Regions from separate parts of the Streptomyces boninensis genome, predicted to be linked through region 1. Evidence: riboswitches for the same ligand, from Rfam matches in the RefSeq annotation. Region 1 holds a riboswitch; each other region holds the start of a gene.
The links. A riboswitch is a leader RNA that binds a small molecule or an ion and turns the genes downstream of it on or off. The one in region 1 is predicted to bind cyclic di-AMP.
Positions count from the first base shown of each region.

Region 1 (3,251 bases):
CGACGGCCTCCCGCCCCTCGGTGTCGCCGGCCGCCTCGGCGGCCCTGCCCCGCTCCACCCACCGGTCGGCGAGCGCCGCGACCTCGTCGGCCACCTCCTGCAGCTCGGCCGCCGTCAGCCGGGCCATGGCCTCCGAGCTGAAGTGCGCCCGGGTCCACTCCTTGCCCCAGCCGGCCTGCTGGTCGAGGAAGTTGCGGTACTGCGCCGTGCGGGTCGCCAGCACCTCGCGGGTCACTCCGGCCAGCGCGGCGACGCCCTCGGGGGTCTCGTCGAAGTCCTTGGCGTGGAACGCGAAACCCTGCTCCGTAACGCCCCACCAGCGCTCCCGCCCGTCCCGCGCGCGATCGGGCAGGTCCCGGATGAAGCCGTGCTCGTGCAGCTTGCGCAGGTGATAGCTGACCAGCGACACCGCCTGGTCGACCTCCTCGGCCAGCTGCGAGGCCGTGGCCGCACCGCGCAGCCGCAGCAGCCGGTACAGGTCGATACGCAACGGATGTGTGAAGGCCTTGAGCTTGGCCAGTTCAGTGATGCGAGAGGGCACGCCAACACCGTAGATAGGCAAGGAAAGTTGCACAATATGTCTTGCGCAACTTTTCTTGCACAACTCGGCAGCGAAAAGGCCCGGACCACCACCCGGCCCGGGCCTTTCAGGAGCCGCTACGACTCAGGAGTTCGCCTTCACCCCATGGTCGGCAAGCCACGAGATCGGGTCCACCGCGGAGCCGTACTCGGCGGTCTTGCGGACCTCGAAGTGCAGGTGCGGACCGGTGACGTTGCCCGTCGCGCCCGACAGGGCGATGCGGTCGCCGGTGCCGACCTTCTCGCCCACCTTCACGTCGATCTGCGACAGGTGGGCGTACTGCTGGTAGTCGCCGCTGGCGTGCTTGATGACGACCTCGTAGCCGAACGAGTCGTCGTAGCCGGCCGTGACGACCTCGCCGCCGATGGCGGCCTTGACCTTCGTGCCGGTGGGTACGGACCAGTCCTGGCCGCTGTGCTCGCCGGAGGACCAGGTGCCGCCCGCCTGCTCGAACTTCGCCGTCGGGTTGGCGTCGGAGACCGGGAGGACGGCGTCGGCCTCCTCGGTGGAGGTGCCGGTGCCGTACGAGGCATTGGAGGCGTCCGTGCTGGAGCCGGAGTCGCCCGTGTCCAGGGACAGCTTGTCGCCGACCTGGATCATGTTCGGGTCGTCGCCGATGACGGACTTGTTCTTCTCGTAGAGGGCCTTCCAGCCGCCGTCGACGTCCTCGTCGGCGGCGATCGTGGAGAGCGTGTCCCCGGCCTCGACCGTGTAGGTGGACTCCGCGGCGAGGGCGCCGGTGGCGGAGTAACCCACGATCGGGAGGGCGAGGGTGGCGCCGCCGGCGGCGGCGCGGGCGGCGTAGCGGCGGGCGGTGCTCGGCTTGCGGTGGGCGCGGTGACGGCCTATCGCAGACGTCATGGAGTGAGCTCTCCTTCTCCCTACGCCTGCGAGGTGAGCTGTCGGGTTCGGGCTGGAGATAGCCCGGCCGCGCTGCACTGATGACGGGCGGCTTCACCCCAAGCCGTCCGGGGACGGAACGGCGAAGGTGGGTCCCCCGCTCCTGCCCTGGCGGTGAGCTGTTGCTGCCGGGGGAGCCGCAGGTGCCGTGGGCAGGATTCGGCGGTACGGCGCTGCGGTGTTCGGTTCTCGAACGGACGCAACGCTAGAGGTCTGCAGCCTCTGATTACAAGCTCATCACATCAGCCCCACACATGAATTCCGCTTGGTCACCGGCGAGTTGCAGCGCAATAACCCGGCCTTCTCGGACAAGATCCGATTTACCCGTTTAGGGCGCAGACGCATTGACATGACCAAGAACCCGCTGCCAGATTTGCGGCCGAGTTCTCCTTGGCGGCCACACGGGGGAGCAGACCCGAGCCGGCAGCCACCACCCCCCGCTGCACAGCCGTAGGGCACACGCACGCGTACTCGCTAAGGAGCGATCTCATGCCTTCTCGCAGACATGTCCTCGCCGGATTCGCAGGCGCCGCCATCACCGCGGGCATGACGGGCCCGTCCACCGCCGCGGCCGATTCGTACACCTCCCGGGCCAGGGCGCTGGCCCGCCGAATGACCATTGAGCAGCAAATCGGGCAGCTTTTCGTGGTCGAGGTCGGCGGCACCGCGGCCGACGCCGTCGACGCCACCGCGCAGGCCTTCAACCGCCGCCTTTACGGGGTAAACACCCCGGCCGAGGTGATCGCCAAATACCAGCCGGGCGCCGTAATTCTCTTCGCCACCCGCGGCGTCAACATGACCGGCGTACGCCAGATCGCGGGCCTCACCAACGGCCTGCAGAAGGCCGCCCTCGACGCCCCCGCCGCCACCCCGCTGGTCATCTCCACCGACCAGGAGGGCGGCGCCCGCGTCACCCGCATGCCCGCCCCCGCCACCCAGTTCCCCGGCAACATGGCCCTGGGCTCGGGCCGCTCATTAGCCCACGCCTACCGCTCCGCGGAGATCACCGCCCGCGAACTGGCCGCGGTCGGCATCAACCAGAACTACGGCCCGTGCGCGGACGTGAACCTCAACCCGGACAACACCGCCATAGGAGTACGTTCCTTCAGCGACGAGGCGAAGCTGGCCGCCCCAATGGCCGCGGCCGCCGTCCTCGGCCACGACCGCGGCGGCGTCGCCTCGGCGGCCAAGCACTTCCCCGGCCACGGCGACACGGCCGTCGACAGCCACTTCGGCCTCCCGGAGATCAAGCACACCAGGGCCGAGCTCGACGCCATCGACCTGCCGCCGTTCCGCGCGGCGATCGCCGCCGGCCTCGAAACGATAATGACCGCCCACATCGTGGTGAAGTCGCTGGACGACAGCGGCGCCCCGGCCACGATGTCCCACAAGATCCTCACCGGCCTGCTCCGCGACGAGCTCGGCTTCAAGGGCCTGATCGTCACCGACGCGCTCGACATGCAGGGCGCGGCGGGCGAGTTCCCGCCGGACGTGGCGCCGGTACGGGCCTTCCAGGCGGGCGCGGACATGCTGGTGCTGGCGCCGCAGATGGACACGGCGGTGGCGGCGGTGACGGCCGCGGTGCGCGGCGGCGACATCACCGAGAAGCGGCTGGAGGCTTCGGTCGTACGGATCCTGGCGCACAAGCTGCGGCAGGGGCTGTACGGGGACCCGTACGTCAGCGTCAACCGGGCGGAGCGGGTGGTCGGGAGCTCGTCGCACACGGCGGAGGCGGTGAGGATCACCCGTCCTACGGTGACGCTGGTGAAGA
Region 1 covers NZ_CP183837.1:2,179,682-2,182,932, forward strand. Annotated here, with positions in the region: gene ACNNMR_RS09755 (ArsR/SmtB family transcription factor) at 1-541, opposite strand, end outside; gene ACNNMR_RS09760 (M23 family metallopeptidase) at 665-1,441, opposite strand; cyclic di-AMP (ydaO/yuaA leader) riboswitch at 1,451-1,604, opposite strand; gene ACNNMR_RS09765 (glycoside hydrolase family 3 protein) at 1,970-3,251, shown strand, end outside.

Region 2 (3,251 bases), 3.4 Mb from region 1:
GCCCCTCTACACGCTGCGCGGCACCATCGCCGTGGTCGTCGCCACCCTCGCCACCGACATCGGTCTCGACGTGTGGAACGGCACCGCCGTCCAGCCCGACGCGATCACCGAGATGTCGACGACCTCCGTCATCGGCCTCATCGCCATCATCGTCAACCGCCTCTCCACCCGCGCCGACCGCCGCCTCGCCTCCGCCCGCTACGTCTCCGAGACCGCCCAGCGCGCCGTCCTCCCCACCCCCGAGGACCGCATCGGCGGCCTGAACGTCGCCGCCCGCTACATCGCCGCCGACGCCGACGCCCGCATCGGCGGCGACCTGTACGCCGTCCAGGACACCCCGTACGGCGTCCGTGCCATCGTCGGCGACGTACGCGGCAAGGGGCTCGGCGCGGTGGAGGCGGTGGCCGTGGTGATCGGCGCGTTCCGGGAGGCGGCGGAGCAGGAGCCGGACCAGGCCGGCCTCGCCGCCCGGCTGGACGCGGCGCTGCTGCGGGAGGGCGTGCGGCGGGAGGGACTTGACCGCTTCGAGGGTTTTACGACGGCGGTGCTGGCGGAGTTCACCAAGGGCAGCTCCGTTCTCCGGGTGGTGAACCGCGGCCACCCCGCCCCCCTCGTCCTCCACGCCGACGGCTCCGTACACAAGGTGGAGCCCGAGGAGGCCTCCCTGCCCCTCGGCGTCACCGAACTCGGCCACTGGCCGGACGAAACGGTCGAGGTGGACTTCCCGCCCGGCGCCACCCTCGTGCTGTTCACCGACGGCGTCACCGAGGCGCGGGACCGGCGCGGGTGCTTCTACGACCCGTACGAGCGGCTGGGCGGTCGGATCTTCCGCGGGCCCGAGGAGTTGCTCGACGGCCTCATAGAGGATGTGGCCCGGCACACCGGCGGGCTCACCGCGGACGACACGGCGCTGCTCGCGATATCACGCACCGTGACGGATCACCCGCCCTCCGCATAACAAGTACCGCACGATCGTTTAACGGCCGTGACCTACTTCTAGCCATCGGTGGCGGCAACTTGTCCGCTTCTGCCGCCTGATATCCGTAACGTCATTGTCAGATGGCTGAGTCAATCCCCTGAACGACTTGGAATCAGACCCCTCTCTCTACTAGCGTTCGATAACGCAGCGCGGTCGTCACTGCCGCCGCAAGAGGCGGCACCGTGCGCCGTCGCCGAATCCCGTAAGTGAAACAACTGCAGAAGCTGCGAACGCCAGATCAACAACAGCAAGACCAGCACCATGCATTGCGACACCGAGGGAACCGGGGAACCAACTTCCTTGGGGTGAATCGGACAGCCTCCCGCCAGAGGCCGCCCGTAGGAGACCTTCCTGCTCCGAACCCGTCAGCTAACCCGGTAGGCGAGAAGGAAGGAAAGGAGTACGCCCGCGTGGCGTCCTATAGGCGTGGCCCCGGTCCCGAGGCTCAGTACGACCCTTACGAGCCGGGCCCGTACGGCTATGACGAGGGATACAGCGACGGTCCCTACGAAGACTGGGACCCCGGTTACGACGACGGCTTCCGCCCGTCGTCCCGCCGCCGTCGTCCTGCCAAGCAGCGCGGCTCGATGGCGCGCAGCGGTGCGGTCCTCGGCGTCGGTGTCATAGCGGCGGTCGGCGCGGGATCCTCCATATCCCAGGCGCAGTCCAAGCCCCCGGTCGCGATATCCATGCCGGACATGGGCCCGGTCTCCGACGTCGCGGGCAAGGTCAACGACAGCCTCCCGGACGCCGAATCCCTCCCGGGCGTCGGCGACCTGATGCCGTCGCAGGAGGACGAGGGTCCGGCCCCCGGCACCAAGACCACCACCCCCTTCACCCAGGCCGGCCTCAGCAGCGAAGAGGTCGCCTCCGGCGAGGCCAACTCCGGCGAGGCGCTGCGCGCCCGCATCATGGAGCAGGCCGAGGCGCAGCAGGCGCAGGCCGACGAGAAGGAACGCGTCGCCATGCAGGCCTCGGCGGCGCAGAAGGCCACCGAAGAGGCCGAGGCGGCCAAGAAGAAGGAACTCGCGGAGAAGAAGAAGGCCGCGATCGAGGCCAAGCGCAAGGCCGAGGAAGAGGCCCGCCGCAAGGCGGAGGCGGAGCGCCTGCGCAAGCTGGCGGCGTCGTACATCGTCCCGGTCTCGAACTACACGTTGACCGCCACCTTCGGCGAGACCAGCTCCCACTGGGCCACCACCCACACCGGCCAGGACTTCGCCGCCCCCACCGGCACCCCGATCAAGGCCCTGCACTCCGGCACCATCACGGAGTCCGGCTGGGCGGGTTCGTACGGCTACCGCACCATCCTGACGCTCGACGACGGTACGGAGATCTGGTACTGCCACCAGTCCTCCATCATCAAGACCAGCGGCAAGGTCACGACCGGCGACGTCATCGGCCGCGTAGGCGCGACCGGCAACGTCACCGGCCCCCACCTCCACCTCGAAGTCCGCCCGGGCGGCGGCGACCCGGTCGACCCGATGCCGTGGCTGCGCAAGAACGGCGTGGGGATCTGACGACCGGGCCGCACACCCGTCCGTCCCACTGAGGAACGGCGCGACACCGGAGCAACTTCCCCCGCTTGGCTCCGGTGGGCGGCAGCTCAACGCTGCCTGAACGGCGGCAGGCGGGACGGGCTTCACCCCTGTCCCGCCCGCCGACCACCCCCGCAACACCCCCGTCCCCCGCTGGCGCTTCCCCGCGCCCCCAGAAACCGCCGGCGGCCCTGGTGGCCTACCCCCCGACACCAGGGCCGTCGGCTTCTGCATACGTCTTTGGACGCTCTCCCCGAACGCTCCCCGCCCCAGAATGCAAGTAGGGGTGAGGCCGCCGTGGTGGCGGCTGTTGGAGGGGAGTGGCATGGATGACAGCACCGACGACCACCTGTTGGCCCGCTCCGTAAGCGACCCATCGGCCTTCGAGCCCCTGGTGGACCGGCATTCCACCGCGCTGCACGGCTATCTCGCGCGCCGGGCTCCCGCGGCGGCCGACGATCTGCTATCGGAGGTGTGGTTACGGGCCTTCGCAGGCCGTCGCGCGTACGTGGCCGCCCGCGGCTCGACGAGAGCCTGGCTCTTCGGCATAGCGCGGAACGTACTGGTGCAACACTGGCAACAGACGGCTCGCGGCGCGCACCGTCTCACAGGCGGGTCTTCGCCGGGCGACCCGTGGGAGGCGGTGGACGCCCGCCTGGACGCGGCGGCGATGGCCCCACGGCTCCGCCGCAGCCTCGCCGAATTGCCTGCGGTGGAACGCGAACTACTCCTGCTGG
Region 2 covers NZ_CP183837.1:5,547,071-5,550,321, forward strand. Annotated here, with positions in the region: gene ACNNMR_RS25350 (PP2C family protein-serine/threonine phosphatase) at 1-958, shown strand, start outside; cyclic di-AMP (ydaO/yuaA leader) riboswitch at 1,227-1,378, shown strand; gene ACNNMR_RS25355 (M23 family metallopeptidase) at 1,390-2,496, shown strand; gene ACNNMR_RS25360 (RNA polymerase sigma factor) at 2,840-3,251, shown strand, end outside.
Region 2: another riboswitch for cyclic di-AMP. It lies ahead of ACNNMR_RS25355 (M23 family metallopeptidase); the one in region 1 lies ahead of ACNNMR_RS09760 (M23 family metallopeptidase).

Region 3 (3,251 bases), 640 kb from region 1:
CGCAGGACGCGGTGGACGAGTGGATGGGCTTCGCCGCCCTCCCCCGCGTCCTGGAGGCGGCCCCGGCGGACGCGCCGCCGCTCCTCGGCCCGGGCCGCACCCTCCATCTGCACGGCACGGACCCGGCCGGCGGCGACGACCCCGCCGAGTGGTATGTCGACCTCACCGGCGAACTGCCGTACTGGCGGCGGACGCACACCAAGGCCGCGGTCGCGGTGCGCGCCCCGCTCGGCGACCTGCAGCTGCTGCTGTACGGCCGCCGCAGGATCGCGGACCTGGAGACGCACGGCGATACGGAGCTGCTGGCGCTGTGGCTGGAGCGGACGAGCTTCTGGCTGCGCAAGTAACCAAACACAAGTAACCGGACAAACGAAGAGGCGGACGACTGCCCCCGAGCAACAGCCGTCCGCCTCTTGGTCTCTACAGGTCTCTACGCCCCTACCGGATCACTCAGTACGGACCGTTCACATTGTCGATCGAGCCATACCGGTCGGCCGCGTAATTGCTCGCGGCCACGATGTTCGCCACCGGATCGGTGAGGCTGGTCGAGGTGCCGTCGACGTGATACGCGTCGAAGGTCGGCTGGATTACCTGGAGCAGACCCTTGGACGGGGTGCCGTTCTGGGCGTTGATGTCCCAGCCGTTCTGCGCGTTCGGGTCGCCGCCGGACTCACGCATGATGTTGCGGTGAATTCCGTCGTACGAGCCGGGGATTCCCTTCTCCTTCATGATGGAGAGGGCCTCGTTGATCCAGCCGTCGAGGTTGTCGGGGTAGCTCGCCTGCTTTGCCGCGGCGGGCTTTGCGGACGTCTTGTCGGCCTTGGGCTCGGCGGCCTTCTTCGCGCCGTCGACGGTCAGCTTCTGGCCCGGGCGGATAACGCGCGGGTTGTCGCCGATGGCCTTCTTGTTGTCCTCGTACAGCGCCTTCCAGCCGCCGTCCACGTCGTGCTCGTGGGCGATGGTGGACAGCGAATCACCCTTGGCCACCGCGTAGGTGGTGGCGGTGCCCGCCTGCGGCGCGGCCGCGGCGGCCTTGGCCACGGCGCGCTCGGGGGCAGCGGCCGGGGCGGACTTTTCCGCGGCGCCCGCGACATTGGCGCCGATCAGCGGCAGGGCCAGGGCGGTGGCGCTGGTGCCGGCCACGGCTATGCCGCGGCCGATCGAACTCTTCTTGGGACGGCGGTGCTTTCCCTTTGCGGGCATGACGAATTCCTCTCCGGCGCCTACGAGGTGAGCTGTCGGGTTCGGGCTGGAGCTGCCCGGCCGCCGTTCGGCGACTTCACCCCAAGCCGTTCCTGGCCGTTTCATTCCGATGGCCGGACCGGCGACTTACCTGGTTCCCCCGCTCCTGCCGTGAGCGGTGTTTGGTCGGGTACCGGGCGGCGGCAGGATTAGGCGGTCCGTCCGGCTGGTCGCCGACCCTAGGCAGAGACCCGTAAGGGAGACAAGCCTCGAATTCAAAGAAACAATTCACGCCGCCCGGATTCCCCGCGAAAGGACCATTGACAGGTATGCGGCGCGCGCTCAACTCCCGCTTACGGACGGGAAACTGGGAAAGGCGCCACCGCGCCGGACCTCGTCAGAGTGACCCTTGTCACGACTTTGGTCCTGAACTCCCCAAAACGGACATTCACTTACGAGGCGGGCCAACTGCCCGCGGCCCTCGGCGTGCACCCCCGCAGCGATTAGGCTGCCGCCCACCTACCGGGAGGTAATCACATGCCCAGGACCGCCCTCATCACCGGCGCCTCTTCCGGCATCGGTGCCGCCGTCGCCGCCGCCCTCGTGCAGCGCGGACACACGGTGTACGGGACCAGCCGCGACCCGGAGAAGGTCGCCGAGCCGGTGCCCGGCGTAACCTACCTCCCGCTCGACCTCACCGACGACGCGAGCCTCGAAGCCTGCGCCGCGGCGGCGGGCAAAGTGGACATCCTGGTCAATAACGCGGGCGAGAGCCAGAGCGGCCCGATCGAGGAGCTGCCGCCCGACGCGGTCCGCCGGCTCTTCCAGACCAATGTCTTCGGCGCCGTCCGCCTCACCCAGCTGCTGCTGCCGGGCATGCGCGAGCGCGGCTACGGGCGGGTGGTGATGGTCGGCTCGATGCTGGCGAGCTTCCCGCTCGCGTACCGCTCCTCGTATGTCGCCTCCAAGGCGGCCATCAAGGGCTTCGCGTTCGCCGCACGGGGCGAGGTGGCCAAGTACGGGGTCGGGGTCACGGCCGTGGAGCCGGGTTCGATCGCGACCGGGATCAGCGGGCGGCGCACGCAGTACGTGGCGGCGGACTCCCCGTACCGGGGCGAATACGACACCATGCTCGCCGCGCTCAACGCGAACGAGGAGAGCGGGGTCTCGGCGGAGCGGGTGGCCGCGACCGTACTGAAGGCCATCGAGGCCGGGCGGCCGCGGGCGCTGTACGCGGTGGGGAGCAATGCGCCGCTGGTCTTCACACTGCGGCGGTTCATCCCGCGGGAGACGATGCTGCGGCTCACGGCGCGGCGGCACGGCTTGCGCTGACGCGCTGACCGGCGGGTTCGCCGACGCACCCTTGCCCTCTCCTGACTCACCATGGTTGCCTAGTCATGATTCAGATACGCAACCCCGGTTCACATATATGCACAGGAGAGTTTCCATGCCCGATCGCATCAGCCGCATCCGACTCTCCTCCGTCACGCTCCCGCTGGCGACGCCCATCAGCGACGCCAAGGTGCTGACGGGCCGGCAGCGGCCGATGACCGAGGTGGCGATGCTCTTCGCCGAGATAACCACCGAGGACGGGCACGAGGGGCTCGGCTTCAGCTACTCCAAGCGCGCGGGCGGGCGCGGCCAGTACGCCCACGCGCAGGAGGTCGCCGGCGACCTGCTCGGCGAGGACCCCAGCGACATCGGGCGGCTGTGGACGAAGCTGGTCTGGTCCGGCGCCTCCGTCGGCCGTACGGGCCTCGCCACCCAGGCCATCGCCGCGCTCGACGTCGCCCTGTGGGACCTCAAGGCCCGCCGCGCGAACCTCCCGCTCGCCAAACTCCTCGGCGCCCACCGCGACTCGGTCCGCTGCTACAACACCTCCGGCGGCTTCCTCCACACCCCCATCGACGAGGTCTGCGCCAACGCCACCGCCTCCCTGGAGCGCGGCATCGGCGGCATCAAGATCAAGGTCGGCCAGCCGGACACCGCGGCGGACCTCAAGCGGCTGGAGGCCGTACGCTCCCACCTCGGCGACGAGGTGCCGCTGATGGTGGACGCCAACCAGCAGT
Region 3 covers NZ_CP183837.1:2,824,104-2,827,354, forward strand. Annotated here, with positions in the region: gene ACNNMR_RS12770 (maleylpyruvate isomerase family mycothiol-dependent enzyme) at 1-347, shown strand, start outside; gene ACNNMR_RS12775 (transglycosylase SLT domain-containing protein) at 451-1,203, opposite strand; cyclic di-AMP (ydaO/yuaA leader) riboswitch at 1,208-1,370, opposite strand; gene ACNNMR_RS12780 (SDR family oxidoreductase) at 1,720-2,514, shown strand; gene ACNNMR_RS12785 (L-talarate/galactarate dehydratase) at 2,630-3,251, shown strand, end outside.
Region 3: another riboswitch for cyclic di-AMP. It lies ahead of ACNNMR_RS12775 (transglycosylase SLT domain-containing protein); the one in region 1 lies ahead of ACNNMR_RS09760 (M23 family metallopeptidase).